Regions from separate parts of the Robertmurraya beringensis genome, predicted to be linked through region 2. Evidence: riboswitches for the same ligand, from Rfam matches in the RefSeq annotation. Region 2 holds a riboswitch; the other holds the start of a gene.
What was found. Region 2 has a riboswitch for FMN ahead of ACFFHF_RS21270 (ECF transporter S component). Riboswitches for the same ligand answer to the same signal wherever they lie in the genome.
Positions count from the first base shown of each region.

Region 1: another riboswitch for FMN. It lies ahead of ribE (riboflavin synthase); the one in region 2 lies ahead of ACFFHF_RS21270 (ECF transporter S component).

Region 1 covers NZ_JBHLUU010000032.1:212,707-229,128, forward strand. Annotated here, with positions in the region: gene ACFFHF_RS11600 (YuzB family protein) at 1-105, opposite strand, end outside; gene ACFFHF_RS11605 (RsfA family transcriptional regulator) at 372-1,127, shown strand; gene lipL (octanoyl-[GcvH]:protein N-octanoyltransferase) at 1,214-2,062, opposite strand; gene pta (phosphate acetyltransferase) at 2,142-3,119, opposite strand; gene hemQ (hydrogen peroxide-dependent heme synthase) at 3,395-4,141, shown strand; gene ACFFHF_RS11625 (cell wall hydrolase) at 4,297-4,719, shown strand; gene gerQ (spore coat protein GerQ) at 4,747-5,292, shown strand; gene ACFFHF_RS11635 (DUF423 domain-containing protein) at 5,343-5,714, opposite strand; gene ACFFHF_RS11640 (YwdI family protein) at 5,733-6,029, opposite strand; gene ACFFHF_RS11645 (uracil-DNA glycosylase) at 6,090-6,257, opposite strand; gene ACFFHF_RS11650 (uracil-DNA glycosylase) at 6,274-6,939, opposite strand; gene ACFFHF_RS11655 (DUF4230 domain-containing protein) at 6,929-7,663, opposite strand; gene ACFFHF_RS11660 (MoeB/ThiF family adenylyltransferase) at 8,151-9,170, opposite strand; gene moaD (molybdopterin converting factor subunit 1) at 9,211-9,441, opposite strand; gene ACFFHF_RS11670 (molybdenum cofactor biosynthesis protein MoaE) at 9,434-9,898, opposite strand; gene mobA (molybdenum cofactor guanylyltransferase) at 9,959-10,573, opposite strand; gene pdxK (pyridoxine/pyridoxal/pyridoxamine kinase) at 10,766-11,587, shown strand; gene ribH (6,7-dimethyl-8-ribityllumazine synthase) at 11,633-12,100, opposite strand; gene ACFFHF_RS11690 (bifunctional 3,4-dihydroxy-2-butanone-4-phosphate synthase/GTP cyclohydrolase II) at 12,113-13,306, opposite strand; gene ribE (riboflavin synthase) at 13,319-13,975, opposite strand; FMN riboswitch at 14,390-14,537, opposite strand; gene ACFFHF_RS11700 (YojF family protein) at 14,705-15,052, shown strand; gene bshB2 (bacillithiol biosynthesis deacetylase BshB2) at 15,066-15,731, shown strand; gene ACFFHF_RS11710 (SRPBCC family protein) at 15,771-16,220, opposite strand; partial or broken gene ACFFHF_RS11715 (ABC transporter ATP-binding protein) at 16,378-16,422, shown strand, end outside.
Region 2 covers NZ_JBHLUU010000124.1:37,078-53,499, reverse strand. Annotated here, with positions in the region: gene ACFFHF_RS21290 (peptidoglycan DD-metalloendopeptidase family protein) at 1-3, shown strand, start outside; gene ACFFHF_RS21285 (histidinol-phosphatase HisJ family protein) at 75-887, shown strand; gene serA (phosphoglycerate dehydrogenase) at 925-2,499, opposite strand; gene ACFFHF_RS21275 (manganese-dependent inorganic pyrophosphatase) at 2,674-3,609, opposite strand; FMN riboswitch at 3,766-3,901, shown strand; gene ACFFHF_RS21270 (ECF transporter S component) at 4,062-4,646, shown strand; gene ACFFHF_RS21265 (ferredoxin) at 4,693-4,941, opposite strand; gene ACFFHF_RS21260 (helix-turn-helix domain-containing protein) at 5,187-6,236, shown strand; gene ACFFHF_RS21255 (RecQ family ATP-dependent DNA helicase) at 6,233-7,735, shown strand; gene ACFFHF_RS21250 (CPBP family glutamic-type intramembrane protease) at 7,725-8,327, shown strand; gene ACFFHF_RS21245 (LysM peptidoglycan-binding domain-containing protein) at 8,320-9,018, shown strand; gene ACFFHF_RS21240 (YpbF family protein) at 9,116-9,574, shown strand; gene ACFFHF_RS21235 (CBS domain-containing protein) at 9,654-9,929, shown strand; gene ACFFHF_RS21230 (hypothetical protein) at 10,052-10,444, shown strand; gene ACFFHF_RS21225 (metallophosphoesterase) at 10,462-11,244, shown strand; gene ACFFHF_RS21220 (MerR family transcriptional regulator) at 11,327-12,235, shown strand; gene ACFFHF_RS21215 (genetic competence negative regulator) at 12,320-12,898, shown strand; gene ACFFHF_RS21210 (Glu/Leu/Phe/Val family dehydrogenase) at 13,173-14,450, shown strand; gene ACFFHF_RS21205 (YpdA family putative bacillithiol disulfide reductase) at 14,526-15,491, shown strand; gene ACFFHF_RS21200 (asparaginase domain-containing protein) at 15,521-16,422, opposite strand, start outside.

The sequences.
Region 1 (16,422 bases), on a different contig from region 2:
GCCAATTTCAATCGTTGCCTCAGGATCCATATCCTTTAGTCGAGGAATCAACGTTTTTAAATTTACGGCCTGACAATCGTCACACACACGAAATTCATTTGCCATCTATATTACAACCCTTTCTTCGGTGCAAACTAAGCCAAGTAAACTCTTTTTAATAATCTAAACGGTATTTTACCGTTTCTTTTCTCCTAATGCAAGCTGTAATCCTTAGCCGAATATCCATAAAAAACCTGTCTATCTAGTCAAATCTTAAATATTTTCGAAAAAAACTCTACTATCCTTGCAATCAATTTGTATAAAACCAGCCGCATGTGGTCATGCTTTAACTAAGAACTTGAAAATGTATTCTGGTTAGGGAGTTGAGTAGAATGAAAGTTAGACAAGATGCATGGACAGATGAAAATGACTTATTACTAGCTGAAACCGTTTTACGACATGTTAGAGAAGGAAGCACACAGCTAAATGCATTTGAAGAGGTTGGGGACAAGCTTAATCGTACCTCTGCAGCATGTGGTTTCCGCTGGAATGCCGTTGTAAGGCATCGCTACGAAAAAGCATTACAATTAGCTAAAAAGCAACGAAAGCAGCGTCAAAGAATACTAGGAAAAGACCAGGGTGGGAAAAAGAAACTATTATACTCACCACCAGTTCCAACACTAGAAGAAGTTGGCCCAATTGCAGCAGCTGAAGTAGAAACTTATGAAGTACCAAATTTCTCAGAAGAAATGGCTATTGAGCCAGCAGAGATCGCTCAAAGCGTTACACAAGTGGCCTTACCAAGCCCGGTCGCATCACAAACGCAAGCTCCAAGAGACATGAATATGGAAACGGTAATCTCGTATCTACGATCACTAGGTGGGTCTAATATTCAAGTGGATATTTTAAAAAGTGAGAATGAGAGACTGAAGCGCGAAATCGCTTCATTGAAGAGACGTAATGAAGAGCTAGAAGGAAAAATTAATCATCTTGAGCAAAATACAGAAATCATCCAGGAAGATTACGAGACATTAATGAAAATCATGAATCGCGCTCGTAAACTAGTGGTGTTAGAGGAAGAAGAAGACCGCCCAGCCACTAAATTCAAAATGGACCGAAATGGAAATCTCGAAAAGATTGCTGAGTAGAAAATAGATATATTTTGGGAGAGTAGGCAATAATATCTCTTAGTTGAAAAGCCGTACCTTTATTGGGTACGGCTTTTGTACTTCTCTTATTCATTCGCCTCAACTAAAAATTTATCATTCCGCTCCACGACTCTTAAGACATACGAATCAAGCATTTGCAATTCTTCTTCCGTTAACACGCCCGCTTGCAAGATCCCTGCCTTCTTTTTCAAGGTGAGCAATAGCCTTAGCATTACATCTTGAACCGTAAGTGAAACCCCAAACAATTCAGATAAAGAAGCCATAACCCTTGGCTTTATTTTTGGATAAGAGAATTTCGTCTCTTCCCCCTTAGTAGCTCGATTATAAAACTCTTGAATAACCTTGGCACGTTCGCTTCCACTTCCCGTTACACAAAGGTAGATTTGAACCGCCACACCGCCTCGCAAACGCCGCTGTGAGATTCCAGCAAACTTTTTTCCATCAATGCTTAAGTCATAGCTTCCCGGACAATATGATCCTACAATTTCTCGAGCCTCAATCGAGCGTTCAAAATCAGCAAACATCTCTTGAATAAGCGTCCACATCGCATCGTATCCGCGATTGATATCAATTCCCTTTTCCTGTTCTGGGAGAATAATTGATAGATTGAGAACTCCCTCGTCGAGGACAACAGCTAATCCACCTGAGTTCCGAACGATATACTCGTAGTTTCGACCTTTCAAGTACTGTAATCCATCACTTATATAAGGCAATCTAGTATCTTGGATTCCAAGTACAATGGTATCAGCATGAACCCAAGCCCGAACCGTCGCTGGTGCTCCCTTGGTACCAATCGAGGCGCAGAGCGTATCATCATACCCAAACGAATGAAGAGCACTCATATGAAGTCCCGTACTTGATTGATCAATAATTCGCCAGGTAGGCTGGTTTAATAGTTTCTGCGCTTCTTCCATCGTTTCCGTCTCCTCGTGTTTTCTTGCCTTTATTTTACCATAGAAAAGAGCCAGTTAAAGAGAACTGGCTCACTAGTAATTATTGACTTAATGCTTGAGCAGCTGTGATAAGTGACAGCTTGTATACATCTTCCTCGTTACAACCGCGAGAAAGATCGTTCACAGGGCGGTTTAAGCCTTGTAAAATAGGTCCAACTGCTTCAAAATTTCCTAAACGCTGAGCAATTTTGTAACCAATATTACCAGCTTCTAAGCTTGGGAAAACAAATACGTTCGCATCCCCTTGAATCACTGAGTCTGGAGCTTTTTTCTTTGCAACAGAAGGAACAAATGCAGCATCAAATTGGAACTCTCCATCTAATACAAGAAGAGGATCTCTAAGCTTTGCTTCTTGAACAGCAGCAGATACCTTTTCCGTTTCTGGAGATTTCGCAGAACCCTTTGTTGAGAAGCTAAGCATCGCCACTCTCGGCTCGATATCAAACATTCTTGCTGTTTTTGCACTTTCTACAGCGATTTCAGCTAAGTCTTGTGCATCTGGAGCAATATTGATTGCACAATCAGCAAACACATACTTTTCCTCTTCGCGTACCATAACAAATACACCTGATGTTTTACGAACGCCTTCTTTTGTTTTGATGATTTGAAGCGCAGGTCTTACCGTATCAGCTGTTGAATGGGCTGCACCACTTACTAGTCCATCAGCTTTGTTTGAATAAACAAGCATCGTTCCAAAGTAATTTTCATCAAGTAAAATCTTGCGTGCATCCTCTTCCGTTACTTTCCCTTTTCTTCTTTCAATAAAGGATGCCACTAACTCATCCATCATTGCAAATTGACTTGGATCGTAGATTTCAGCCTTCTCTAAAGACACGCCTAATTCTTTTGCCTTTGATTCAATTGCTTCTATATTTCCTATTAAAATAGGCGTTAAAACATTCTCTTCAGCTAAACGTCCAGCTGCATTAATAATTCTTTCGTCTAAACCTTCAGGAAAAACGATTTTAATGTTTTGTCCACTTACTTTTTCCTTCAGTCCTGTAAATAGGTCGCTCATGACGAATCCTCCCTTATGTACTATACCTTTAGCATACGCTTACCACATAAAATTTCAACCGTTTCACAGATTGTTACCGTTTCCACATAAAAAGTTTTTGTTTTCTGAATAATCCACAAAAACCCTTATCTTCTTTACTATCTGCCATTCTCATTAAAAATATCCTTTTTTAATTAACCATAGTGAAAATTCAGGTTTTATTCACACGTTTACTGGTGAAACTATGGTATAGTATGTTTTGTACATTATAATAATTCTAATGAGGAGTGAAACAAATGGCAGAAGCAGCACAAACCCTTGATGGCTGGTATTGTTTACATGACTTCCGTACAATTAACTGGAGTGCTTGGAAATTACTATCAAGCGACGACAGACAAACCGCGATTCATGAATTTTTAGGTTTAGTAGAAAAATGGAATGCCACTCAAGATAAGAAAGAAGGCAGCCATGCTTTATATACAATTGTTGGTCAAAAAGCTGATTTTATGATGATGATTTTACGTCCAACGATGGAAGAATTAAATGAAATCGAAACAGAATTCAATAAGACGATGCTTGCTGAATATACCATTCCAGCTCATTCTTACGTGTCTGTAGTAGAGCTAAGCAACTATCTTCCAGCTGATCAGGACCCTTATCAAAGCCCTGAAATCCTTGCTCGTTTGTATCCAACTCTACCAAAAGCAAAGCATGTGTGCTTCTATCCAATGGACAAGCGTCGCCAAGGAAATGACAACTGGTACATGCTACCGATGGAAGAACGCCGTTCCATGATGCGCAGTCACGGGATGATTGGTAGACGGTATGCAGGAAAAGTAAAGCAGATCATTACCGGATCTGTTGGCTTTGACGATTACGAATGGGGAGTAACACTCTTCTCAGATGAAGCTTTACAATTTAAAAAGCTCGTGTACGAAATGCGCTTTGATGAAGTGAGTGCACGTTACGGTGAATTTGGTGCCTTCTTTATAGGAAATTTACTAGAAATTGATCGTCTACATAGCTTCTTACACGTAAACTAAGCATTTATGAACCCTCTAGCTTTTGCTAGGGGGTTTTTTCTATTTCCTAGGAATAAAAGAATTTCCCTTCACATACGAATGAATTAGTGAGCTGTTCCTTTATTTGACCCTTTCATCTCACCACAGAAGGTACAACACGAAGAGAGGTGAAATTCATGGGTGTGATCCCTTACACAGAAGAGCATGTAAAGCTTTTGGCCCGATTAATTCGAGCAGAAGCGGAAGGCGAAGGAAATTTAGGTATGCTGTTAGTTGGAAATGTTGGTGTGAACAGAGTAAGAGGACAGTGTCTGGATTTTAAAGACATTCGTGACATACAAAAAATGGTCTTTCAGCGTCCGGGTGGATTTGAAGCAACCGTCAAAGGTTACTTTTACCAAGCTGCAAGAAAAAATGAGATAAAGCTTGCAAGACGTGTAATAAAAGGGGAGCGATTTCATCCCGCTTCAAATGCTCTTTGGTTTTTTAGACCATCGGGCCCTTGTCCCGCTCAGTGGTATAACCAGTGGAACACAGGTCGTTTTAAGGCACACTGCTTCTTCAGTCCATCCCAGCAGGATTGTCCAAAAGTATATTAAATACGATTACTAATTGGAGGGATTTCTTTGTCACAAAATTATGATCCAAATGCTTTCTACAGACAAACAGGGTACCAACAACCTTATTTTGGAGCCCCCATCCAGCCAAGTGCACCAAAATATCCGCCAGCAGGCCAAGTAGCCGGCGCTGGCACCGGTGCGCCTACATACGGTGCACCCCAAGCATATCCTACTATGCCAGCGGGCTCAACACTTCCACCTGCTGGAGCTGTTCCAGGTTACACAGGCGCCTTTAACGCGCCATCAGCTGGTCCTCAAGTGCCAGGTATGCTGCCGCTAGAGGAATCGTATATTGAAAACATCTTCCGCCTAAACAAAGGAAAGCTAACTACTGTGTACACCAATTTTGACGGAAATGATGAGGGCTTAGCAAGAACCTTTAAAGGAATTATTGAAGCTGCTGGGCGGGATCACTTAATCTTAAGCGATCCACAAACCGGCATGAGATACTTAATTCCAATGGTGTATTTCGCCTATGCAACCTTTGATGAGGAACTTGAGTATGACTATCCTGGTTATGTTCCCGGATTAGCTTCTTATCCTCCTCGCTAATAACGCATAAAAACAGGAGCATCCTTCAATAGCAGGATGCTCCTTGTTGTTTACAAATATTTTACTGCTGCTACGATGATTAAAATCCATGCAGCTAAAAACGCCAAGCCCCCTAGTGGTGTAATCGCACCAAGGATGCTAATTTTCGTTAAAGTCATAACGTACAAGCTTCCTGAAAAAAGAATGATACCAATTAACATCATCCAGCCTGACCAAGATAAAAGCGCATTTGCCGGCAAACGTCCAAGCAATACACCCACAATTAGTAAGCCAGTAGCATGAAACATTTGATACGTGACTCCGGTTTTCCAAATCTCTAAGTATTTTTGCTCCACTCGACCTTCTAGACCATGTGCCCCGAAGGCCCCCAATGCCACTGCTAAAAATGCATTAATGGCTCCAATGATAATAAATGTTTTCAACCTCTCCACCCCATTATGTTAAAAATCAAACAGTGAATCTCCATTGCTTTCATCGTCTATTTGCAACTTTTTCGGCTGTGTTTGAAGGGGTGAAGGAGTTAGAATTTGCTTTTCGTTTGTTGGAATCACAGGATTCATTCGAGGTAGCTCACGTGTGGTCTCACCCATTTGGCTTTCAAGGACAAGCTCACATAATGTTTTAATCGCTTGAACTCGTTCTCTCACTTGTGAATTCGCCCCACTTGCTTTGGCTGCCAGCAGCTCCTGTTCCATTTTTAAAAGTAGCTTTTGCACACTAATATCCAATTCATTCACCTCAAACCCTCGTCTACCCTATAGTATACGACCTGTTACTGATTTTTCCAAAGAATAGCGTTACTTTTTCTCAAAACGAAGACAAGCCTGTCCCGAAGCCTTCATTACCTCAACCGACGGAAGCTGCCTTGTTTTAAATCCAAATGCTTTACATCCCTTTGGAAAATGAGGATCCCAGGTCACGTAGAAATACTGACACTTAAAGCAGTCCTTTCTTTCCACCTTCATGTAATCCCCTCCTATTTCATTTGATAGACCAATCAATCTCTGTGTAGCCCTTCTCTTTCAGCCAGTCATTTGCCTTTGAAAACGGTCGGCTCCCAAAGAAGCCACGATGAGCAGAAAGTGGGCTTGGATGCGGAGCTTCAATGATATGATGGTGGTCCGAAATCAATCTCTTTTTCTCTTGTGCTGGTTTCCCCCATAGCACAAACACCATCGGTTTCTGTCTCTCACTAAGCTTGGTAATCACTGCATCGGTGAAAATTTCCCAGCCCATTTTTTTATGAGAATGTGCCTGACCCGCTCGAACAGTTAGGACCGTGTTTAACAAAAGAACCCCTTCATCGGCCCATTTTTTTAAATACCCGTGGTTTGGTACGGGTGCGCCAACATCATTCTGTAACTCTTTGAAAATATTTTTTAACGATGGAGGCGTAGGAACACCTGGCAGGACCGAGAAGCTCAGGCCATGAGCTTGCTCTGGGCCGTGATAAGGATCCTGACCAAGTATGACGACCTTCACCTGCTCATACCTTGTGTACTGTAATGCAGAAAAGATGTGCTCTCTTTTCGGATAGACCGTATACTGTTCATACTCCTCTTCAATCATGTGTTCTAGCTTAGTGAAGTATTCCTTTTTAAACTCGTCCCCGATGTAGGACTCCCAGCCATTCCAATTACTCTTCATATGTGATCACCGTTCGATATCCAAGGGCTGAGAAAAACTCCGTAAATGTTTTCTCTGCATTTTGTTCTGCCACCTGAATGAGCCCTTGAGAAATGGCCTCTTCCTTTACAAGCCCCTTGGCCTCCTCTGCGAGCTCGTAAGCCTCATTCCAATTCACTTCATCCCGAAAGATTCCTTCTACAGAAAACACCTGAGCTTGGTCAAAGTCTAGTGTGGGCTCTTGGATAATGGAGGCTTTTGGAAGCTTGATTTCTATTATCTTCTCTTCTTCATTTACATGGAGATTGGATTCAGTAATTCCAGTCAAGTCAACTCCCGCTGTAACCGTACCAGGGATAATTAGAAGGAACTTTCTCTTTGTTCCTGGAAGATTTGTGCTAATATCCTTCCCAAACAGCTGATTGTCCTCTTTTTCAATTACCGCCTTCACGTACGCCTGTGATGACGCTAGGGACGACAAGTCTTTTATTTGCTCTATGAAACTACCCGATTGTACGGTAGCTTGATGGGTCCCTTTTATCGTGAAAATGATTCCGATTATAACTAGAATGGAGAGGACCATTCCCAACAACTTCCATACTATTGATTTCGGAATACCTCTCACTTTTGATTGATTGTGATGGTGTATCTCGTTGAATGCAAGCGAGGCCGCCATTTGTTGCTTCGCTTCCGTAAGCTCCTTCTGCAAGGCCTCTAATTGCGACTGTACCTCTTTCTCGTTCATCTTCACCCTCCTTACAAACTCCTAGAATTTATTATAACGGTTGACGATGGATTTTGTAGAATTTTGCAGAAAGAAGTCGTATAGAAGATATTAGTAGATTAAATATGATGGCTTGTCCTTAATCGAGTGACCAGCAAAAGTAAGTTAAGCGGAGATTTTCCGGTTAAATACAGAATGGAGCTTTTTTCGGGGTAAATAAGGGAAGGATTTCCGCTTATACAAAGCAAAATCTCCTATTTTCGTAGTTTTCGAGCCAATAGTAGGAATTTCTCCGTCTATTTGATCATTTTTTCATAATTATTACTAATTAAGCGGAATTTCTCCGTCTATATATCAGCTCGGGGTGTGCTTAACCCTGATTTGCCAACCGATAAATGCGCGGACCGAATGTAGAAATGTTAATAAATAAAGAAAAGACGTATTCATACGTCTTTTCTTGTGTCTTTTAATAAGTAAGCACTCAAAAATCGTCTCTCCAACTACCAACCTACCCCAACAATCTCTGATAAATTGACCGCGCCTGACTCATATCCTTCGTCCCATGAACAAGCCCCCGACCGTCTTTAAAAAGAACCACACGCTGCTCGTCCATTTCAACCGAAAGCAAATACGGATTTGCCTTCACCACGTACCCCAACCTTACTAGTTGATCCGCTAAGTCCGCTAAATTCAACTCACTTTGTCGTGGAGGGCGAATTTGCACCGTATCACGACCACAAAGGACTGTTGAGCGTGAAAGATTCTCCTTATCGAGATACGGATACTCTCGAAGATCTCCACACGACAAGCATCCCGGGTCCTTTGCTTTTCCCATTTTCATGCTCGTGTATTGATTTCGCCATAAATCAAAGCTCGCAAACGAATCACGAACCGCCTCCCAATCTTCCACCAGAATCTTCAGAACCTCTGCTGATTGATGAGCAATGACCATCTGCACAGCCGGTCCAATGATTCCTCCTGTATCACAGGTCATTCCTTGAATAGGAATTCTTTTCAGCAAACAATTCAAGCAAGGAGTTTTGCCAGGAATGATCGTAAAGCTCATACCAAAGCTTCCTACACATGCACCATAGATCCAAGGGATTTTGTACTTTTGAGAAATATCGTTAATGGCCATTCGCGTTTCAAAATTATCTGTCGCATCCAAGATCAAGTCCACATCCACAACAAGCTCCTCTAAGATGTCAGGCGATGCGTCGCCAACAATCGGCACAATCTCAATCTCGCTGTTTATAGCTCTCAATCTCTTTTCAGCTGCAATTGCCTTCGGAAGCTTCTCTCGAACATCTTCTTCTGTGTACAACTGCTGTCTTTGCAGATTGCTCGCTTCCACATAATCTCGATCCACAATCGTTAGCTTCCCTACACCCGCGCGCGTAAGCACTTCACCATTTCCCGATCCAAGTGCACCAGCACCGATCATCAGCACATGCTTAGATCCTAGCTTGTCCTGTCCACTTTTTCCAATCGGTGAAAAAAGAATTTGCCTCGAGTACCGATCATCCATGCTAAAAACCTCCTTCCTCTGTCCGGCTCAGCTATTCTACTTAGCCCCCACTAACTGGTGGTATAAAAGCAACCACATCTCCATCACTCAACACATCTTCATCACTAGCAAACTCTTCGTTTACAGCTGCCATAACCGAATCCAAATTCACTCCATACTGCTCACTTAGAATCGCTTTAGCCTCTGCAATGGTTTTCCCTGTAAGGTCTACGGATACCGATTCTTCCCCAACCGCATCGCGCAGATGAGCGAAAAACATGACTTTATTCACCTAAATCACTCTCCTCTGGTTTTCCTTTTGGATAAGCAACCGTTTCAAGTTGATTTCCGATCCATTCTTCTCCGTCTTCCCAATGCTCTTTTTTCCAAATAGGAACAATCTCCTTGATTCGCTCAATAGCATAACGATTGGCTTCATACGCATCGGCACGATGTGGGGTAGATACAGCAATGACAACAGCTATATCCGTAATTTCAAGCTTCCCCACTCGATGCGAGATCGCCACCTTTGCTCCCGACCAGCGCTCTTCGATTTCACGTCCAATTTGCTCCAACTTTTTCACAGCCATGCTCTCATACGCTTCATAAATTAAATATAAAGTCTTTTTACCTGCGGTTAGCTCTCTTACCGTTCCAATAAACGTTGTAATGGCTCCCGCTTCCCTTTGAACGACTTTGTCAATAATCGATTGCGTATCAAGGGGCTCTTTGGATATTTCAAAATTCATGTCTGCACCAACTTCCGTTCTATCTTGTCTTTAAGATTGTATCATATCCCTACGTTCTTCTCATAAAAACGAGGCTCCATCACGATCCAGCTTTTTCGCTTTTTCATACTCTATCTGATCATTCATATTAAAAACAGCGGTATCCTCCACATGGATGCCCTCTCTTCTTAAAATATCTTCTGAAATATACCTCACCTTAAGTTTCTGAAGTAGACTCATGATACGAAGCTCGTTCCTCTCTAAAGACTGAGAAACCGCTTGTAATGCATCCTTTCGATACGCACCAAACAAAGGATGCATTCGACCTTCAAGCTTTGGTATGGCTGCTTGGTAGTCTTCTAACTCCTCTAGTAAAAAATCCCCCAGGCTTGAAGAGATAAACGGCATATCACAGGCCACTATTAAATTTTCCTCGGACCTGGAAGCTTTAAGCCCTGCTTGTATTCCGGCAAGGGGACCTTTCCCCTTTTCCTCGTCTTCAACCATCGGTATGTTCAAATATTCATACGTTTGAAACGTGTTGGTGACGATGAGAAGTTCATCCGTGATTTTTTCAAGTTCGTTTGTAATTCTGTCGATGACCCGTACACCGTCTATCATCATCAATGCCTTGTTTTGTCCCATACGACTTGATTGTCCACCTGCTAAAATAATCCCTGTTCTACTCAGGCTCATCGTCCACCTTTCTTAAAGAATATATGCCTCTATTTTAATATGGAAAGAGGAGAAAGACTATTAGGTCTATTCGCCTTTATTTACAAATTCAGCACAGTTGATTACTAATTTAGGTAAGCGAAAGAAAATACTAGAAACATCTAGGAAACTAGACTATGATTAAAAAAATAAAGCTCATAGGAGGTTCAACACATGACATTAAAAAAGGTAATGACAATCGCTGGTTCTGACACAAGCGGAGGCGCTGGCATTCAGGCAGATTTAAAAACATTCCAGGAGCTTGGTGTATATGGAATGACCGCTCTAACAACGATTGTAACTATGGATCCTAAAAATCATTGGCATCACCATGTGTTTCCTATCGCGATTGAAACGCTAGAAGCACAGCTTGAAACGATTCTTTCGGTAGGAATCGATGCAATGAAGACAGGCATGTTAGGTACAGTGGAAATCATTGAACTAGCTGCTAAGGTAATCGATGAAAACCAACTTCAAACCGTCGTTATTGATCCAGTTATGGTATGTAAAGGGGAAGACGAAGTATTGCACCCAGAAACTACGGATGCTCTTCGTGAAATCCTAGTACCACGAGCAACTGTTGTCACTCCAAATCTATTCGAAGCAAGTCAGCTGGCACAAACCGCTCCACTTCGTACGATTGAAGATATGAAGCAAGCAGCTGTAAAGATTCATGCCCTTGGTGCCAAGTATGTATTAATTAAGGGTGGAAGTAAGCTAAATCATGAAAAAGCCGTTGATGTTCTGTTTGATGGTGAAGAATTTACTCTACTAGAAAGTGAAAAAATTGACACCACTTACATTCATGGCGCAGGCTGCACATACTCTTCAGCTATTACTGCCGAGCTTGCAAAAGGTGCTTCCGTGAAGGACGCTGTTGCGACGGCAAAGGACTTCATTACAGCTGCAATCGCACATGGTTTTAAGTTAAATGAATATGTTGGACCAACGATGCACGGTGCGTACCGTACATTTGGTGCAAAAGTGAACGCATAAAATAGAAGCCGCTGGAGGTTCAATTCCAGCGGCTTTCATCTATTTTTATTCAAACATACGACCTAAATTCGCCATTTCAATCGCTGAAACCGCTGATTCCCAGCCTTTGTTTCCAGCCTTTGTTCCTGCTCTTTCAATCGCTTGTTCAATTGTATTCGTTGTTAACACACCGAAAATAACAGGAACTCCTGTGTTTAATGTGGTTGCCTGTACTCCTTTTGCTGCTTCATTACATACATAATCGAAGTGTGGAGTGGATCCGCGAATAACCGTTCCTAATGTGATTACTGCATCATATTTTTTGCTTTGGGCCATTTTTTGAGCGATTAGTGGAATTTCAAATGCACCTGGTACCCAAGCCACATCTACATCTTCGTCAGCCACACCGTGTCTTTTCAGAGCATCTTGTGCTCCGCTTAGCAATTTGCTTGTAATAAACTCATTGAAACGACCTACAACGATTCCAACCTTTAACCCACTGCCAACTAAATTCCCTTCAAAGCTTCTTCCCATAATTCATTCCTCCTAAAAGTGTAGTAAATGTCCTAATTTACTTTGTTTTGTTTTTAAATACTTTTCGTTCTCTTCTCTTGATTGCATTTGGATCGGCACACGATCGACAATTTCCAAGCCATACCCTTTTAATCCTTTGATTTTTCGAGGGTTGTTCGTTAACAGTCGAATTTGACTAATTCCTAAATCTTTTAAAATTTGAGCTCCAATCCCGTATTCTCTTAAATCGGCACCAAAGCCAAGCTTTTCGTTCGCTTCAACCGTATCGTAACCTTCCTCTTGCAGCTTATACGCTCTTAGCTTGTTCAACAGTCCCAGTCCTCGACCTTCTTGGCGCAAATACAGTAACACCCCTGCGCCTTCCTGCTCGATCTGACTTAAAGCAGAATGAAGTTGTGGACCACAGTCGCAGCGATACGATCCGAACACATCACCCGTTAAACATTCGGAGTGAACGCGAACAAGAACTGGTTTGCTAGGGTCAATGGTTCCTTTTACTAAAGCCACATGCTCTTTGCCATCGATCAAATTGGAATAACCTACCGCTCGGAATTGGCCAAACTCGGTAGGAAGCTCAATTTCCACTTCTCTTTGAATTAAGCGATCTTCGCGGTTACGATACTCGATCAAATCTTTAATCGTAATCATTTTAACATTTAACTTATCAGCAATCTCTTTTAACTGTGGAACACGTGCCATGCTCCCGTCTTCATTCATGATCTCGCAAATAACCCCTGCTGGTTTTGCTCCGGATAATATGGCCAAGTCAACAGCCGCCTCCGTATGACCCGTACGCTTAAGCACCCCGCCTTTTTTTGCAATGAGTGGAAAAATATGACCTGGGCGTTTAAAATCAGCTGCCTTAGATTCAGGGTTGAGCATTTGTAAGATGGTATCCGAACGCTCAAAGGCCGATATACCAGTCGTTGAGCTTTTATGATCAATACTAACGGTGAAGGCTGTCCCATGGGGATCGGTGTTTCTTGCCACCATCGGCATGAGCTCGAGCTTCTGAGCTAGCTCTTCTTCGATTGGAACACAGATTAACCCTCTTCCATGCGTGGCCATTAGATTGATGACCTCTGGAGTTGTTTTTTCCGCTAACGAAAGGAAATCCCCTTCGTTTTCTCGATCTTCATCATCACAGACGATGATTACTTTTCCATTCTTTAAGTCTTCCAATGCTTCTTCAATCGAATTAAACATGTCTTTTCCTCCTTATTTAAACCCATTTTCCTCTAGAAATTGAGTGGTGAGAGAAGAACTCTTTTGAATGGTTTGAGTGGATTGTTTGGATAAAAAGTGTGAAATGTACTTGCCAATCATATCGCACTCAATATTTACGATGTCCCCAGCCCCTTTTCGCCCGATTATCGTTTCTGATAACGTGTGTGGAATCAGCGAGAGAAGGAAACTCGTCTCTGACACACCAAAAACGGTTAAACTTGTCCCATCTACCGTAACGGACCCTTTTTCAATAATGTAGTGTAAGAGATCGCTCGCTGCTTCTATCTCGTAGTACACAGCGTTGGCAACTTCTCTCTTTTCTTTAATCACCCCAAGGCCATCCACATGCCCCGACACAAAATGACCACCAAACCGTCCGCCAGCTGCCATGGCCCTTTCCAGGTTGACATGGGAACCTGGTTCCACATCTCGTAAACTGGTTGCCTTAATCGTTTCTGGCATCACATCTACGGTAAATGCGTTAGACGTGAAAGAAGTAACCGTCAAACAAACCCCATTCACGGCGATACTGTCGCCAAGTTTTACATCCGCGAGAATATGATTGGCCTCAATCGTTAACACCGAAGATTGCCCTGTATTCTTTGTATTGGTTACAAGTCCAATTTCCTCAATAATCCCTGTAAACATATTTCTTGCCTCCTTCCTTGGTTAAGTTACTTATGCCGCTCGTTTTACCAGTTTCCTTCTTGTAGCATTTCCGAAAACCTCGGGAATCTCTCGTTAGACTGTATCAAAAGCTTATGACTCTTAAAGACAAAACTCTTCACCAACACAGGTCATAAACAAACTTTTATGACCTAGGCATACCTTTTTTCTTTCCATACGTGTCATAAACCATCGTTTATGACCTTTGAACCTAATTTTTACCTAGCAACCAGTCATAACCACACTTTTATAACCTGTTGCCACCATATTCCTTCGAAATGGAGTCATAAAAAAATAAAAACCCCGCACCAATAAAGGAACGGGGTCAGAAAAATGGCAATGTCAAATAAAGGTCTAAAAATGGGTACACTTCACCCATACACGTAAACCAGAATTTTTTTCCTTCTCCCATCCAGACTTTTACTGTCGGCTCTGGAGTTTCACCAGATCCACCGTTTGAATGAACACTCAAACGGGTCACGGACTAAGAAGCTCTTGCTTCATCACCGCCGGTTGGGAATTGCACCCGACCCCGAAGGAATACTATTTAAATTGCTCTCATTATACATAATCTTTTCGCAAAAGGAAACCTAAAACTCTTACCGACAGAATTTTGTTATAAAAACAACAATCCTACTTTTCGCTTTTCCCTCATGTTTTTAGTAAAATAAAGATTATTACATGCGTTAATGAAGTGAAGGAGGAAATAATATGGAGCTCGTTATAGTGGAAGAAGTTCAAAAAGAGCTAAACCGTCTTGCGAACCAAGATGTGTATATACATTTAGAAACGACAAATGGAGCGTATGCAACTCATAATGATGAATCCTTTTTTTCCTCAGGGGCATTTATTCGCAATGCACTGGTGAAATATGAGATTGGTCAAATCAAAGGAAATGGGCCTTACCGCATTGGCTTGAAGCTGAACATTGGCTGGGTTTATGCGGAAGGAATCACTCATTTTGAAGTAGATGATCAAAATAGATTATTAATGGCTGGACATGATTATCAAGGTAAACTAGCAGTTGCCTTCCAAATCAGTCCAACACCATTTGAGTAGAAAGGAGCGCATCATGGAAAAAGAACGTCAAATTTTAGTTATATTCCCTCACCCTGACGACGAGGCATTCGGCGTTTCAGGCACCCTTGCTTTGCATATCCAAAACGGGACACCTGTCACATATGCCTGCTTAACGCTTGGTGAAATGGGACGGAACTTAGGGAATCCACCGTTTGCAACAAGAGAGTCGCTCCCGCAAATTCGTAAAGTGGAACTTCAAAACGCAGCTCAGTCGATTGGAATCCAAGATTTACGTATGCTCGGATATCGCGATAAAACGGTAGAATTTGAAGATCCTGAAAGATTAGCGGATCATATGGGAGAAATTATTGCCGATGTGAACCCGTCATTAATCATCACGTTTTATCCAGGATATTCCGTACACCCTGACCACGATGCAACGGGGGCTGCGGTCGTGAAAGCCGTCGGTCGATTAGCTCCAGAAAAAAGACCTAAGCTTCACTGTGTAGCTTTTTCAAAAAACACATTGGATGAGCTCGGAGCACCAGATATCGTCAATGATGTCACAGCTGTATCTGATCAGAAAATTGCCACGATCAAGGCTCATGCGTCGCAAACGCAATTAATGATTCAAAATATGGCCGAAAAGCTTAAAGCAAATGATCCCGACATGATTGCTTGGGTAAATAACGAACGTTTCTGGACGTATAAATTTTAAATCTTCGCCCACAGGATTCCTAGCCTGCGGGCTCTTTCTTTATCTATGAACTTCTTCTGTCTCAAGTACTTCTTTTAACTTTTGTAATTGTCCGCCATCTTCATTTTTAATTATTTTAACTAACTGTTTTTTCGTAAGGAAGCTTAAAAAGCCTCCCGTTTTGACTTCGGCCTCCATCTCGACCTGGGTACCTTCCTCAATCGCCGAAAAAGTATAGTGATATAGGATTTCTACTCCATTGGATACGCTTTTTGAGGTAAAGGAAGTGGGTCGAGCGAACTCGGTAATGTGAACTTCCGCTTGAATACGCCTTCTTCTCACAAGCCTTGTTTCCAAGAATCGGCTTCCATGCCCAACTGGTCCAGTAGACAATTTCTCCATATCCGTCACAAACGGCAATAGTTCTGTAGCATGTTCTAGGTTTGATAGATAACTAAACACTTCTTCGATCGGTCGGTGAATGATCTCACTTACTCGAAAATCAGCCATTATTATGCACCTCGAGACGATTGTTTGTCCTTATTATACTAAAATCAAAGGAAAACCTCTGTCGAAAATATTCACAAAATCTCCCTTTTCATTTGAAAAAGTTTCGCTTATGATAGTAATGAGTGATTACTCACTTTTATTATAAGGAGGGATTCACATGAATCCAATCGTCCAAATTGAACAGGTGACAAAGCACTTTGGT
Region 2 (16,422 bases):
TAATATGAATTGTCATTGCGGCAGCCTTCGAATCGGTATATAATAGAAAGAAAATTCTAAAAGAGGCTGGTTGGATGTTAACAGATTATCATAATCATTTGGAGACAGGGACATTAACGTTAGATTATTTAAAGAAATTTACAGATGAGGCAAAGGCCAAGGGAATCGGGCAATTTGGGATTTCTGAGCATGCTTATCATTTCTATCAAACAGCAGATATTCTTCAAAATCCATGGGTAAATGAACGTAGATACTATGACATGAAAGACTATGTGAATTTATTTCATGAGGCATGGAGTCATGAGATCGATGTAAAAATGTCGATTGAAATGGACTATACTCCTGGAAAACATGCGGAGATGGAAGCTTTTATTAAAAGCTATGATTTCGATTACGTAATTGGTTCGATTCATTGGGTAGATGACTTTGGAATTGATTTAAAGGAATATATTCATGAATGGGAAAAGCGTGATCTGCATGAAGTCTATCGAAATTACTTTCAACAGGTCGTAACATTAGCGGAGTCAAATTTATTTGATATTGTCGGTCATTTGGATTTAGTGAAAATTTTTAAATATATACCGAAGGAAGAAGAGTTTTTATTAGAGCAATATGATAAGGCGACAACAGCACTAGCGAACTCGAAAACATGTGTAGAAATTAGTACAGCTGGTTTACGTAAGCCTATCGGTGAATTGTATCCTGACAAACGATTATTGCAGATGTGCTTCGATAAAAAGATACCAATCGTATTATCATCTGATGCCCATTTTCCAGAGCATGTTGGTGCTGACTATGATCAGGCATTGGTGCTTGCAAAAGAGGTAGGATATAAAGAAATTATGACGTTCTCAAAAGGAGAGCGTAAAATACTTCCACTAGGATAAGAAAAAGATCGGAGGAAAACCCTCCGATCTCTTTTTTTTATAGATTGATTCGATTAATCGATACTATATCTTCAAGAGCTGCTAGAGTTGCCATCTGTTTGTCATCTAGTGGTTTATCAAATGATAGAACCATGATAGCTTCTCCACCTGCTTGCTTTCTTCCCACTTGCATGGTTGCTATATTTACCTCTTGATCTCCAAGGATTTTACCCACTCTACCAACGACACCTGGGCGGTCCATATGTTGAATATAAACCATATTTCCTTCAGGTAAAAAGTCGATTACAAAGTCATTTAAGTAGACAATTCTTGGCCCATAATGGTCAATAAAGGTACCTCTTACCGTAAACTGATGGTTTTCTGCCTTAGCTGTGACTGTGATGCTATTTGCATAACCAAAAGTATTCGTTGATATTTTTTCACCAACGGTAATGCCTCTTTCTTTGGCAGCTAGTAAGGCATTTACTTCATTGACGTTCACATCTATTCTATTTTTAAAGAATCCAGAAAGAACGGCTTTTGTTAAGTAAGATGTTTCAAGATCTGTTACGGTGCCAGAGTAAGTAATAGAGATTTCATTTACTCCTTGTTTCATGCACTGTGATAAAATGGATCCGATTTGCTTAGATAACTGATGGAATGGTTTGATCTTTTCAAAAATATCTTTAGACATTGCTGGTAGGTTAATAGAGTTTTGGACTGGCTTGCCTTCAAAATACATACGAACTTCTTTAGCTACCTGTGTAGCAACATTAAGCTGGGCTTCCTTTGTGGACGCACCTAAGTGTGGTGTGACGATTACATTATCATATTTAAATAACGGATGTTCTCCAGGTGGTTCTACTTCAAATACATCGATAGCAGCTCCGGCTACATGCCCATTGCCAACGAACTTCGCTAGAGCGAGTTCATCGATAATTCCCCCGCGGGCACAGTTAAGAAAGTATACACCTTTTTTCGTTTGACTTAATGTTTCTTCGTTAATAAGTCCTTTAGTTTCTGGTGTTAATGGTGTGTGTACTGTGATAATATCTGCTTCTGCTAATACTTCTTCCAAACTACCATGAGAAACACCTAGCTTTAATGCACGCTCCTTGGTTAAGAAAGGATCGTATACTTTTACATTCATGCCGAACACTTTTGCTCTTTTAGCTAATTCAGAACCAATACGACCCATACCAACGATTCCGAGAGTCTTTCCATAAAGTTCAGTTCCGATAAAGGCATTTCGTTTCCACTCAAGATTTTTAACCGACTGATGGGCTTGTGGAATATTTCTCATTAAGGATGCCATCATGGCAAAAGTATGCTCAGCTGTAGAAATCGTATTACCATCTGGAGCATTGACGACAATGATTCCTCGTTTCGTAGCCGCATTTACGTCGATGTTGTCGACACCAACACCAGCACGTGCGATAATTTTCAATTGAGGCATTTTTTCGAGCAGATCTTCAGTAACAGTTGTAGCGCTTCGAACTAAAAGCGCATCAATTTTTTCTAATTCTACTTCTGGATCATTAATTTTTTTTTGAATTAATGTGCCTTCGTTAAAATCTAATAAGGGAGAAAGACCTTCCTCATTTATTGCATCGGCTACTAAAATTTGAAACATTCAAAACACCTACCCAATTATCAATTTTCTGATTATTTTACAAAACGAACATTTATCTGTCAATGGACTAAAACGTTCAGAACAAATAATGTAAACGCTTTAATGCTTTAAAGTCACGATTTTGTTAAATTTTTTAACAAAAAGCGCAAACTTTCAAAGTTTGCGCTAAAAATACTACATTTTTGAATTGAATAGATCTGTAAGGACTGGTACGATTTGTTTTTTACGTGAAACTACACCTTTTAACACGGCTTTGTTATTCTCTAAGGTTACACCGTATGCTTCTTCTACAGCTGAACGGGCATTTCCTAATGCAAGAGCTGTTGAATCGTTTGTTAAGATATCTGTTACAACAAATAAGAACAGGTCTAGACCTTTTTCTGAAATGATGTTTGATAATGTTTCTTCTAATTCAGCTTGTCTTGAATATACATCGTTAATATCTACTGCATTCACTTGTGCAATTTCTACTTTACTAGCTCCCATTTGGAATTCCTTTGCGTCAAGGGATACCAATTGCTGAATGGATTTGTCGCTTAAATCTGCGCCAGCCTTTAGCATGTCCAATCCATAACTTTCTGCATCTACACTAGCAATTTCAGCTAATTCTTTTGCTGCTGCTACATCTTCAGCTGTACATGTAGGGGACTTGAATAATAATGAATCAGAGATAATGGCAGAAAGCATGAGACCAGCAATCTCTGGGCGAATTTGAACATCATTTTCTTTATAAAGCTTGTTTAGAATAGTTGCCGTACAACCAACAGGCTCACAGCGGTAGTATAGTGGGTCACTCGTTTCAAAATTTGCAATACGGTGATGGTCAATGACTTCTATAACACGAACTTGATCAATATCACTTACACTTTGTTGTCTTTCGTTGTGGTCAACTAAGATAACGCTGTTGACTTCACCAGCAACTGTTTCAACGAGTCTTGGAGCTTCTGCTTTGAATGTATCAAGAGCAAATTGTGTTTCACCGCTCACTTCTCCTAATCGAACGGCTTCCACATCCATACCAAGAGCTTTTTTTAATTCTGCATAAGCGATCGCTGAGCAAATTGTGTCAGTATCAGGATTTTTATGACCAAAAATAAGAACTTTTTCCATGATTATCTCCTTTAAAATTAATCAATTTCGTATGTATATATACTTTAATAATTTAACACAAATACAAAAGAAGGACAAAAAATAATTCACTCAGAATGCAAACTTCTTCACAAAAAATACGAACTAAGCTATAATGATGTGGAAAATATAATATTGGTCTATCTTCGGGGCAGGGTGTGATTCCCGACCGGCGGTAATGAGTGTAACACTCTAAGCCCGCGAGCCTGGTTTTTGGGCAGGATTTGGTGCGATTCCAAAGCCGACAGTAAAGTCTGGATGGGAGAAGATGGAGGTTCTGCAGACGTTCAAAAAGGAGAGTTTTGAACGTTTATTAAGCGTGACTTCTAATCAAACTCCCTCAAGCGAATCGCTTGGGGTTTTTTTAATGAGGTACGTGATGCTGAACCTTTCTTCTTTAGGTGAGATGGATCCTAAAAAAAGGAGAGAGGGAAATGAAAAGTTTTAACGTAAGAACACTTGTATTGATTGGAATGTTAAGTAGCATCTCGTATGTATTAATGCTTCTTAATTTTCCACTTCCACCTTTTCCGCAGTTTTTAATGGTGGATTTTAGTGATGTCCCAGCTTTAATTGGTGCTTTAATACTCGGACCTGTAGCTGGAATATTAATTGAACTTCTAAAAAACGTACTTGATTATTTTTTAACTGGAAGTGCAACAGGAGTTCCTGTTGGCCACGTGGCAAATTTTGTTGCGGGTATCCTATTTATATTGCCAACATACTACATTTATCAGAAAGTGAAATCCTCAAAAGGTATGACATTTGGCTTAGTTGTGGGTACAATATCTATGGCAGTTCTAATGAGTGTGCTTAACTATTACATTATTTTGCCTGCTTATACATTCTTCTTAAATACACCTGCTATGTCAGGAGAAGAAACAAGGCAAATGATTGTTACGGCAATACTTCCTTTTAACCTTGTTAAGGGGATTTTAATATCAGTTATTTTTATGCTTTTATTTGCAAGAATGGGAACATGGATGAACAAACAAAAAGTGCAAAGTAGAGCTGTATAGTCACACAAAAAAAAGCAACGGCGAAGCCGTTGCTTTTACTTATTTACTATTCGAACTTAAGTGCGTCTCCATCAAATGCTTCATCAGCCACTTTAATAGAATCTGTTGGGCAACCTTCGAAAGCATCCATCATATCGTCTAATAGTACGTCTGGAATTTCAACGATACCTTGGTTATCGTCAAGAGTAACGAATGCAATGCCTTCATCATCGTAATCGTAAATGTCAGGTGCAGCTGCTCCGCAAGCACCACATGCAATGCAAGTTTCTTTGTCTACAATTGTGTATTTTGCCATGTAAAATACCTCCCAAAAAATTAAACAAGTATTCTTTATCATTCCCAAATTCACTAGGAATGCATCCCTCATATCTTATTGTAAAACTGAATGGTCAACATTTCAATAGAAAAAGTATTGAGAATGCTTATCATATAAGGGTTTGGACATTAATGGCATTTTTTATTCATTAAATGCGACTCATTTCATGCTACAATAATAGACATAAAAATACAAAAAAACCTAAGTATCGAAGGTGAGGTAAATTGATAAATATTCTTGAACACGTCGTTCTATATTGTTTATCAAAACTTGGTAAAGAACGAAGCAGCTCAAGCGTGTTTCACTTATTAAATGGGAAAAAATCATCTCAAACCATACAGGACTCACATCTTTTTCAATTGGATTCCTTTTTTCATACAGCACATCATTTAACAAGAGAGCAATATGAGAGCATTATAAGCAAACTAATAAAACATGAATTTATATATATTTCTGGCGATCAGCAGGTTGGCATTAGCGAAAGTGGACAACTTTTGATTCATGAATTGTATTCAATGTACCCATTCTTGAAAAACTTGCAAGGAGGAAGGTATCACAATTGTCTACAATTTTGGGAAAGATTATCTTTACTTATTCAAGTATGCTCTAATCAAATCAATAATCAAACAAGCTATATACCTGTTCAGAAAAATAAAGATACTCAAAATTGGATTAAGCATTTGTTCGCAACATCGGAAGGAAACAGCAAGAACTTTCCTCATGAGTTGTTAAGGGAATTACAGGCTTTATTGGAGTCTTCAGAACTGAAGATTGACCCAAGCGTATTAGTTGCAAGATTGTCCGGGTTTGAGTCAATTGGTTTAACGGAAATGCAAACCATCGAAATGCTTGGTATCGAAGAGAATAACTATCGATTTCAATTTCAAGCATTGCTTCATTTTTTAATGAGTTCAATCGAAGAAAATCCTTCTGCCTATCCATTATTAGCTAGAATGGCAGTGACTGATGAGTTTCAGCAGTTAACAGCTTCTGCCAAAAAAACATTCGAATTAATAAAGAAAGGAAAAGGGATTGTAGAAATCGGCCGAATAAGAAAATTAAAAGAAAGTACAATTCAAGATCATATCGTTGAGATTGCCCTTTTCGTGAACGGATTTAATATTGACCGATTTGTTGAAGTGCCACTTCAGGAAAGGATAAAAGAGGCGATTCAAAAAGCCTCATCCAAGCAGTTGAGGAAAATCCGAGAAATAATAGATGTAGATTATTTTCAAATTCGATTAGTGATTGCGAAATTTGGTGACCTATTATGATGCTAGAATATGAATTAAAGACCCATTTTGGCTACAACCAATTTAAAATGGGCCAAAAAGAGATTGTCGAAGCATTGTTAAATGGAAAGAATGTCCTTGCAATGCTCCCAACTGGAACAGGTAAATCACTTTGTTATCAACTACCAGCTTATCTAATGGAAGGTGTAGTGGTAGTAGTTACTCCATTGCTTTCATTGATGCAGGACCAAGTTGAACAGATGATGTCACGAGGTGAAAAACGGGTAGTAGCAATAAATTCTTTTCTAGACCGTGAGACAAGAGGCCGTGTGTTTGGTCGATTGCATACGTATAAGTTTATTTATATTTCACCTGAAATGCTAATGAATGAGTTCGTAGTTACAAAGCTAAAAAAGCTAGTCATCAGCTTATTTGTGGTAGATGAGGCACATTGTATTTCGCAGTGGGGCTATGATTTTAGGCCTGATTATTTAAAGCTAGGTGACGTTCGAGAATCTCTTGGTAGTCCGCAAACGATTGCTTTGACAGCCACAGCAGATCAAGAGGTTCGGTCCGATATTGTCCGAACATTAAAGTTAGACAAGTGGGAGGAGTTTGTGTCCTCCGTAGACCGTCCCAACATTAAAATGGTCGTAGACTATGTCTACGATACAAAAGAAAAGCTTGATAGGCTGTTGGAATGGGTATCTTTTTTACAAGGTCCAGGAATTATCTATTTTTCTAGTAAAAAATTAGCTGAAGAAGTAGCCGTTATTCTTCGGGACAGTGGGGTTCCAAGAGCAATGGCATACCACGGTGGGCTTGACCAGGAAAGTAGAATACTGATTCAACAGCAATTTATTAAAGGGCAGCTTGATGTGATTTGTGCAACTAGCGCTTTTGGAATGGGAATCAATAAAGAAAATGTGAGATTTGTAATCCATTTTCATATGCCCTTGCAGTTAGAGTCTTACTTACAGGAAATCGGAAGAGCTGGAAGGGATGGGGAGAATAGTATATCTATTCTTTTGTATTCTCCCCATGATGAGCAGCTTCCTTACCAGTTAGCAGAAGGAGAGCTTCCTACAGAATATCAAATAAGTTGGTTGTTTCGACATTTTGGAGATCAGCTGCTTTATGAGTGGGAAGAAATGGAGGAATCCATTCAACAGATGGGGGGATTTACAGAAACATCTTGGAGATTAACAAGGGATTTTCTCCGTAGTCTAACGAACAGTATGGATTTAATAATAGAGAAAGAACGGTTTATAGAGTATGTTAACACTAGAAAAAAGCATAAAAGAAAAAAGATAGTGGAGATTTTGAACTGGATTCAGTCGAAGGAGTGTAAACGTAAAGGGGTTCTTTCTTACTTTGGAGAAGTTTCCCACGGCACCGTAGACGATTGTTGTCATGTGTGTGGAATTGTTTACGATCGATACAAAACCAAGTGTTCAGATGAAGTAGAGTTTACGCCTTTTCAGTGGAAGGAATATTTGAGGGGCTTACTTACGAAGAGTGGGACTAGTTATGAAAAGTAAATATGAAGAATTGATTGATGAATTATCAGATAAGGAATTGTTAAAACACCTCTACTTGACACAAGTCATACTCGTGGTTCTTTCCGTAATTATTGGGAGTTTATTATTTGACAGTCTGAAGTCCTTTCTCGAACTCTTTGACTGGAACGACCCTTTTATCTGGTGGGTAGGGGTTCCTGCAGGATTACTTATCGTTTGTATAGATGCAATGTTTATGAAATTTCTTCCTTCCTCTTATTATGACGATGGAGGGTTGAATGAAAAATTGTTTTCGAAGAGAAAATGGTGGGAAATTCTCTTTATTGCAGCAATTGTAGCTACTTGTGAAGAAATTCTATTTCGAGGGGTCATACAAACTCATTTTGGATTGATTGTATCTAGCGTTATTTTTGCTTTAATCCATTATCGTTATCTATTTAATTGGTTTCTCTTTTTGAATATCACTCTCCTCAGTTTCTTAATTGGGGTTATATACGAGTGGACAGGAAATCTCCTGGTGACTATTGCGATGCATTTTGTTATTGATACGTTATTGGGATTTATTATCAAAAGAAAAGAGAGGATAAGAGAGGAACGTGAAAGAAATGAATAAAGAAGAGCCTATTAGAGATCAAGCAGAAAAACTTCGTAAAAGGATGAAGGATGTTGATCAAAAAGTAGATTCGCCAAAGGATGGAAATACTACCCTTTCAAATGAAAAGCTTCCACCAAGGAGTCGAGTTCATAAACAGAAACAATTGAAAAAAAAGACAAAAATAAAAGTAAAGTATCCCCTTATTCGCTTGCTAGGTATGTTTTTTATCTTACTTCCAATCGTGATTTTTAGTATTTACACATATAACGAGTCACAGAAATCATCGGTTAGTTCGACGGTTGAAGAAAGTAAGGGAGCAGAAGCTGTTTATTATACGGATGCAGAAGAGGATATTGCCGAAGAGGTAGAGGAAGAAAATACGGTAACAGAAGAAGCAGTGGCGGACGAGAATGGAGGAGCAGAAGCAAGTGCTGTTGAAGAATCTGCAAATGCGGAACGGGCCAATAGTATCGAAACTGTCCAAGAAACAACGATTACTCCAGAAAGCTCAACTAATTCAAACACAAAAGCAGAGCCTGTAGATCAAACAGTTGTTTACCATAAAGTTCAGCGAGGAGAAACCATATTTAGACTGGCTATGAAGTACTATAAATCACAGTCTGGTATTGATATTATTAAGAAGGCAAATTCATTACCATCAAACGAAATAACAGTTGGACAAACCTTAACCATACCGCTAAGTAAGTAACCTGAGCTGGGCCATACAAATGGCTTAGCTCTTTTTTTTGAATCATCATAAAACGTCGGACAAGTTCATATTTATTTGATAGGGGGAGGGTAGAATAATGGAATCGGAAATCTTATTATTGGACGATCGAACGGACCAAGCAACTAGGCAAATGTTACAAAAAGTAATAGATAAAAAAAGGAAGTTTGATAAATTAAAGCTTCGCCATTTACTTGTGATGTGGACGACCATTTTTCTCTGTTTTTTTTATTTTTACTATCTTTATAAAGTAGTACTGACTCCGTACTCGTATTCTTTTGCATCCATGTTTTCACAATTTGTTAATCAATCAAGTAATCTTTATGTCCTTGTCATCATTGTTGGATTATATGGATTTATGAATTTACTTCGAGAAAAGCGTGAGAAAGCCGAAAAGGAATATCATGCACTTCGATGTGAAATCATTGACAAAAGTAAGGACCTTTGGAAAAAAGAAGATGAGTGGAAAAACCGTCACAAAGTATTTGAAATGATGAAGAAAAACTTTGACATAAACCTTTATCATGAAAGTAAATAGGATTTGATGAAAAAGGATTTTTTACCCTTAATGACGAATAAAATATGGAAGACATTTACTCTTTCCTGAGGTGATTGACATGTTCGTAAAAAGTATTATGATTCCAAAGCATCAGTGTCATGTTGTTTCTCATCAAGACACTTTGTTAAGTGCGCTTACTAAACTTGAGGAAGAACAAATTGATGGGTTGCCCGTGTTAGATGGACCAACTTATGTAGGAACAGTTACAAGATACAGCATTTATGAAAATTATTTTAAAAGCCAGCAAACAAAGGATGAGTATTTAACAAATACTACTGTCTCACAAATTGCAACACATCAAGATCGCTTTTTGGAAGGAAATGAAATCTTTTAGAATTTATTGTTAGATCTAAAGGATTTTGGTTTTCGGATTCTACACATACATGAAGACTAATTATTAGATAAATGTGTAACAAGATTGATTCCTCTCATACATTGTTTATGGGAGGGATTTTTGTGTATGTGAAAAAACTGTTGAAACTTTTCTTCGGATATATATGTGGATTATTATTTATTGTATGGATACCTATCCATTTTCCAAATAACTTATCAGATATTATTGTAGAGGTGGTATTAAGTCCTGTTCCTTTTCTTGCTTCTATTTTAGCGTTTTTTATTGGGTTTTTAATAAATGCTGACTTAATTAAGAACGGCGTTGAAATGATGGTTGTAAGCAGGTTGAGGGGAAAGCTATTAAAACTTGAGTTTCTTTTATTATTTTTGGTGTGTTTAAGTTTTTATTTACTAGCAATGGTCTCTCTATGGCCAGCTGTTGCTTTTTTTAGTTTCTCATTGCTTTATGGTATGATTTCATTAGATTACGAGCTTCTTCGAGAAAGTAAAGAATAAAATAAAGAGGAGGATATATGGAGTTCTTATTTTATGCGTTAGTTATAGTGGCATTCTCGCTCCTTATTTTTATGTACAAAGAGGCATTTCGAAATAAAGTTCAAACCCATCATTTTACTTTTTCAGAGTTTCCTAAGAGCTTTGGTGAACTAAAGCTCTTTTTTATATCGGATATTCATAAGCGCCAAGTCTCTGACAAAATAATACAGGATGTAAAAGCAAAAGGACAGGTAGACTTAGTAATCATTGGTGGTGACCTTCTTGAAAAAGGAGTCGATTTTCAAAAGGTTAGACACAATCTTACCCTTCTCAAGCAGTTGGGACCATTGTATTTTGTTTGGGGAAATAATGATTATGAGGTCGATTATCATGAGCTGGATGCTTTGCTTCTTGATAACGGAGTGAAGATTTTAGATAATACAGCGGTTTCCTTTGAATCAGAAGCAGGAGAAATGATGGTCCTACTTGGAGTTGATGATCTTCAATTAAAGAGAGATCGGTTGGACTTAGCACTTCAGGATGCCCAAGAGGAGGGTTTTCGTATACTCGTCAGCCATAATCCTAGAATTACGGAAAAGATACAGGCACAAGACCGAATTTCGTTAGTGTTGAGTGGTCATACTCATGGAGGACAAATTAGAATATTTGGATTCGGACCGTATGAGGTAGGGGGATTTCAACAGTTAGAAAACACCTCACTTCTTGTAAGTAATGGCTATGGAACGACTGCTATGCCACTAAGGCTAGGCGCAAGAGCTGAAACGCACTTCATTTCCATTTCTAATAAAGATCAAGTGTAAGTATCAGCCTATACAAAGTTTACACATTTTTTATATGAACTGTATAATGTGAGTATGCTACGAGTTATACGGAGGAAAGACAATGGAGACAGAAGATGGAAAATATAATATAAAAGCGGTCTCAAAAATGTTAGGAATTCAAGCAGGAACGCTACGAGCATGGGAAAGGCGTTATCAGATGGTAGCCCCAAAAAGAAACGAATCGGGACATCGTCTTTACACGGAAGAACATGTAAGAATATTAAGATGGCTTCAAGATAAAGTGAATAAAGGATTTACGATAAGTCAAGCTGTTTCGTTACTTGAAAATAATGAACTTGAAGAAAAAGAAGGTCTCTTGCTTGTTCAAACAGGTGTTGACCAATCAATTGCTATGGCGGACAAGTTACTTCAATCACTACTTGTCTTTGACGAAAAAACAGCACATGACATCATTAATCAAGCATTTAGCTTTTTTACAGTGGATAAGGTATTAGTAGATATTTTGGGTACATTACTTGTAAAAATTGGTGATTTATGGGAAAATTCTAAAATCACCACTGCACATGAACACTTTGCCTCTTCTATTCTCCGATCAAGAATAGGGATGATTTTGCACTCCTTTCCGCAAAATCCAATGATGCCAAAGGCGATTGCAGTTTGTGGACCAGGAGAGTGGCATGAGCTTGGCCTGCTAATTTTTACGTTATTCTTAAGACGTAGAGGATTTGAGGTCATTTATTTGGGGGCAAGTATAGCTGAAAAAGATATAGATGAGGTTATTAAGATTGTGAAGCCAAAATTTATCTTCTTTTCCTGTACAATGAAGGATAATGTTAGCGCAACACTTCAACTCACAGAGAACTTGGTGAAGAGCTATGAGTACATACATATTGGATTAGGCGGCTTTGCGTTTGATACCATTTCTGAAAAAGAAAAACTCAAATATCATGAACACATTTTAGGTACCTCACGAAATGAGTGGGAAAGTTGGTTAAAAACTAGAATGTAAGAAGGAATATCAATTAGACAATTCACCTTCCTGCAAGAATATCATACACTAAACAAACAGTTGTTCACAGCAGGGGGCTTTATAATGCGCTTAGAACGATTAACGTATAATAAAATAAAAATTTTTTTAACTATTGATGATTTATCTGAAAGAGGATTAACAAAAGAGGATATATGGAAAGATTCATTAAAATGGCATCAATTGTTCCATGAAATGCTTGAAGAAGCAAGTGAACAATTTGATGTGGATATACAAGGAACGGTTGCGGTAGAAATCTTTACGATGCATACTCAGGGAATGGTCATGATTGTCACGATGGATGAGGAAGAAGAAGACAGCTCCTTAATGGATTCCTTCTATGATTTACAGGTAAGTGTTAAGGAAAAGCAGGACCTCATTTATGAATTTACCAATTTTGAATATGTCATTCAAGTGTCCCATCAGCTCAAAGTACTCGGCTTTACTGGGGGAAGCTTATATGTAATGGAGGACAGGTATTATTTTTGTATAGAAAATGTAGAAGACTGTAACTTAATGTTAGTGGCAGTTGTTCTATCTGAATACTCAAACCCTACTCTTGAAAGTATTCATCGTATAAAAGAGTATGGGAAAACAGTGATTGATCAGAAAGCGGTTGAGACAATTGTCCATTACTTTAAGTAATGGACTGTCTTTGCCGTTTTTTTCTAAAAGAATATCTTACGGCGAACAACAGACACTACTAAATAGTATTCAAATAAAAGGAGAAAGCCCTTTGAAAGGCAAGTAAGGGAAAGATGAAAAATACAGAAAATTCCCTAAACAACAACAATGACAGCGTTTTCAATAAATATCGTAAAAATGTCAAAAAATTTTCATTTATTATTGCATAAATTACCCAAAAGTGTATACTATGTCATGAATGGGACAACATTGTTAGTGATTTTAGGAGGGTAAAATAGTGGCCGAAAAAGGGACTACAAACATAAACGATGAAGAAAAGCTTGATGTGCTAAGATCGACTCAAACTGTTATTCACAGTGCATTAGAAAAGCTTGGCTACCCTGAAGAAGTATATGAACTATTAAAAGAACCAATGAGAATGTTAACAGTAAAAATCCCAGTAAGGATGGACGATGGGTCAGTAAAGATATTTACAGGGTATCGTGCACAACACAATGATGCTGTTGGACCTACAAAAGGAGGAATTCGTTTCCATCCTGGTGTAACAGAAAAGGAAGTAAAGGCGCTTTCTATTTGGATGAGCTTAAAATGTGGAATCGTTGACTTACCATATGGTGGAGGTAAGGGGGGCATTGTGTGTGACCCTCGTGATATGTCATTTCGTGAACTTGAACGATTAAGTCGTGGTTACGTTAGAGCAATAAGTCAAATTGTTGGACCAACCAAAGATATTCCGGCGCCAGATGTGTTTACAAATTCACAAATTATGGCTTGGATGATGGATGAATATAGTCGAATAGATGAATTTAATTCTCCAGGGTTTATAACTGGAAAACCACTCGTATTAGGTGGTTCACATGGCAGGGAGTCGGCAACAGCAAAAGGTGTAACCATTTGTATAAGAGAAGCAGCTGCGAAGAAGGGTATTAATATTGAAGGTGCGCGCGTGGTTGTCCAAGGGTTTGGAAACGCGGGCAGCTATCTATCAAAGTTTATGCATGACGCAGGTGCAAAAGTAGTGGGTATCTCCGATGCTTATGGAGCATTACATGATCCAAATGGATTGGATATAGATTATTTGTTGGATAGACGTGATAGCTTTGGAACAGTTACGAAGCTTTTTAATAATACAATCTCTAATAAAGAGTTGCTTGAATTAGAATGTGACATCTTGGTTCCTGCAGCAATTGAGAATCAAATCACTGAAGATAACGCCCATAATATTCGCGCAAAGATTGTTGTTGAAGCAGCAAATGGTCCAACGACCCTCGAAGCAACTAAGATTTTAACGGACCGAGGGATTTTACTTGTACCTGATGTGCTTGCCTCTGCGGGTGGAGTTACCGTTTCTTATTTTGAGTGGGTTCAAAATAATCAAGGGTATTACTGGACGGAAGAAGAAGTGGAAGAAAAATTAGAAAAGGTTATGTGTAAATCCTTTAATAATATATATGATACTGCACAAACCAGACGAGTAGATATGCGCTTAGCCGCATATATGGTCGGTGTAAGGAAAATGGCCGAAGCATCAAGATTTAGAGGTTGGATTTAATGATTTATATTTGAAAAGCAAGAAAAAATCTCCTATCATATAATGATGGAGATTTTTTGTTTAGGAGAGAGAGCGATGCAAATAGAAGATGCAATTATTATTGGTGGAGGGCCGTGTGGCTTATCAGCGGCCATCGCATTGAAAAAAATTGGAATAAATCCCCTGGTTATTGAAAAAGGAAATATAGTGAATGCAATTTATCATTATCCTACACACCAAACTTTTTTTAGTACGAGTGAGAAATTAGAAATTGGTGAAGTTCCTTTTTTAACAGAAGAATACAAACCAAGAAGGAATCAAGCATTGGTTTATTACCGCGAAGTAGTAAAAAGAAAAGGATTACGGGTTCAACCTTTTGAAAAAGTAACAAGTGTGAAAAAAGAAGCGAATGAGTTTATCGTTCGCACAGATATAAAGGAGTACACTGCAAAGTATGTGATTGTAGCAACCGGTTATTATGATCATCCAAATATAATGGGAATTCCAGGTGAGGATTTACCAAAGGTATCTCATTATTTTAAGGAAGCTCATCCTTATTTCGATCAGGATATTGTTGTCGTCGGAGGGAAGAACTCAAGCGTTGACGCTACGATTGAGCTTGTAAAAGCAGGTGCAAGAGTAACTGTCATTTACCGTGGGAAAGAATATTCTCCTTCTATTAAACCGTGGATTCTTCCTGAATTTGATTCGCTCGTTCGAAATGGTGTCGTAAAGATGGAATTTGAAGCAGAATTAAAGGAAATCGAAGCTGACAAAGTAACTTATGTCAAACATGGCAAAGAGTTTAGTATAAAAAACGACTTTGTTTTTGCTATGACTGGTTATCATCCAGATCATGGCTTTCTTGCTCAGATGGGTATAGAAATTGACAGAGAGACTGGAAGACCAAGGTATGATGGAGAGACGATGGAAAGCAATATTGACGGCATTTATATTGCAGGTGTATTGGCGGCTGGAAACAATGCGAATGAAATTTTTATTGAAAACGGCCGCTTTCATGGAGAGCAAATCGCTCAATCGATAGCTAATAAAAAATCGTAAGAAATACCGGGCATTTAAGCCCGGTATTTTTATTGAAACATGCGATCCAATTTGGTTATATGACTAGTTGATTCTAGAGCAATCATCAATTTTATTCTAGCCTTCTGCCCATTCAGACCCTTAGAGAAAATAACGCCTAAATCCTTAAACTGTTTCCCACCGCCTTCATAGCTATACACATCTTCCGCTAGGCCATTAAAGCATCTTGATACAAAAACAACGGGTATTTTGTTTTCGAGTAAAAGCTTAATACCAGGAATAGAAGCTGGAGGTAGGTTTCCTTGTCCTAATGCTTCAATGACAACTCCGTCAAAATGTAAATCGTTTATCGCATAAAGCAGGGAGGAATCCATTCCGGCATGGGCTTTAATTAGTACCACCCGTTTGGAAATTTTATCTATATGATATATTTCTTTTTTTCTTGGTGAGTGGTGAAAGAAAACTCCTCTTTTTGTCACTGTCCCTATCGGTCCATACTGCGGACTTTGAAAGGTAGATACATTGCTTGTATGTGTCTTCGTTACATTTACTGCTGTATGTATTTCATCATTTAACACAACTAGAACGCCATTTCCAACGGCTTCATCACTGTTTGCTACTTTTAAAGCAGAAAGTAAATTATAAAGACCGTCTGAACCAATTTCATTACTTGATCTCATTGCCCCTGTCAGTACAATCGGTATGCTTGACCGAATCGTTAAATCTAAGAAATAGGCAGTTTCCTCCAATGTATCTGTACCATGTGTAATCACAACTCCGTTTATTTTATCTTCCTTTAAATAAGATTCAATAATATCTTTTAGTTGCAGCATTTCTTTTGCTGTAATATGGGGTGAGGGCAGCTGGAAAGGCTCCTCAATGATTAAATTCGCAACGGACAAAAGCTCCTTTGTTTTATCGACAATTGGATTTTTTTCGCCCGGTTTTACCG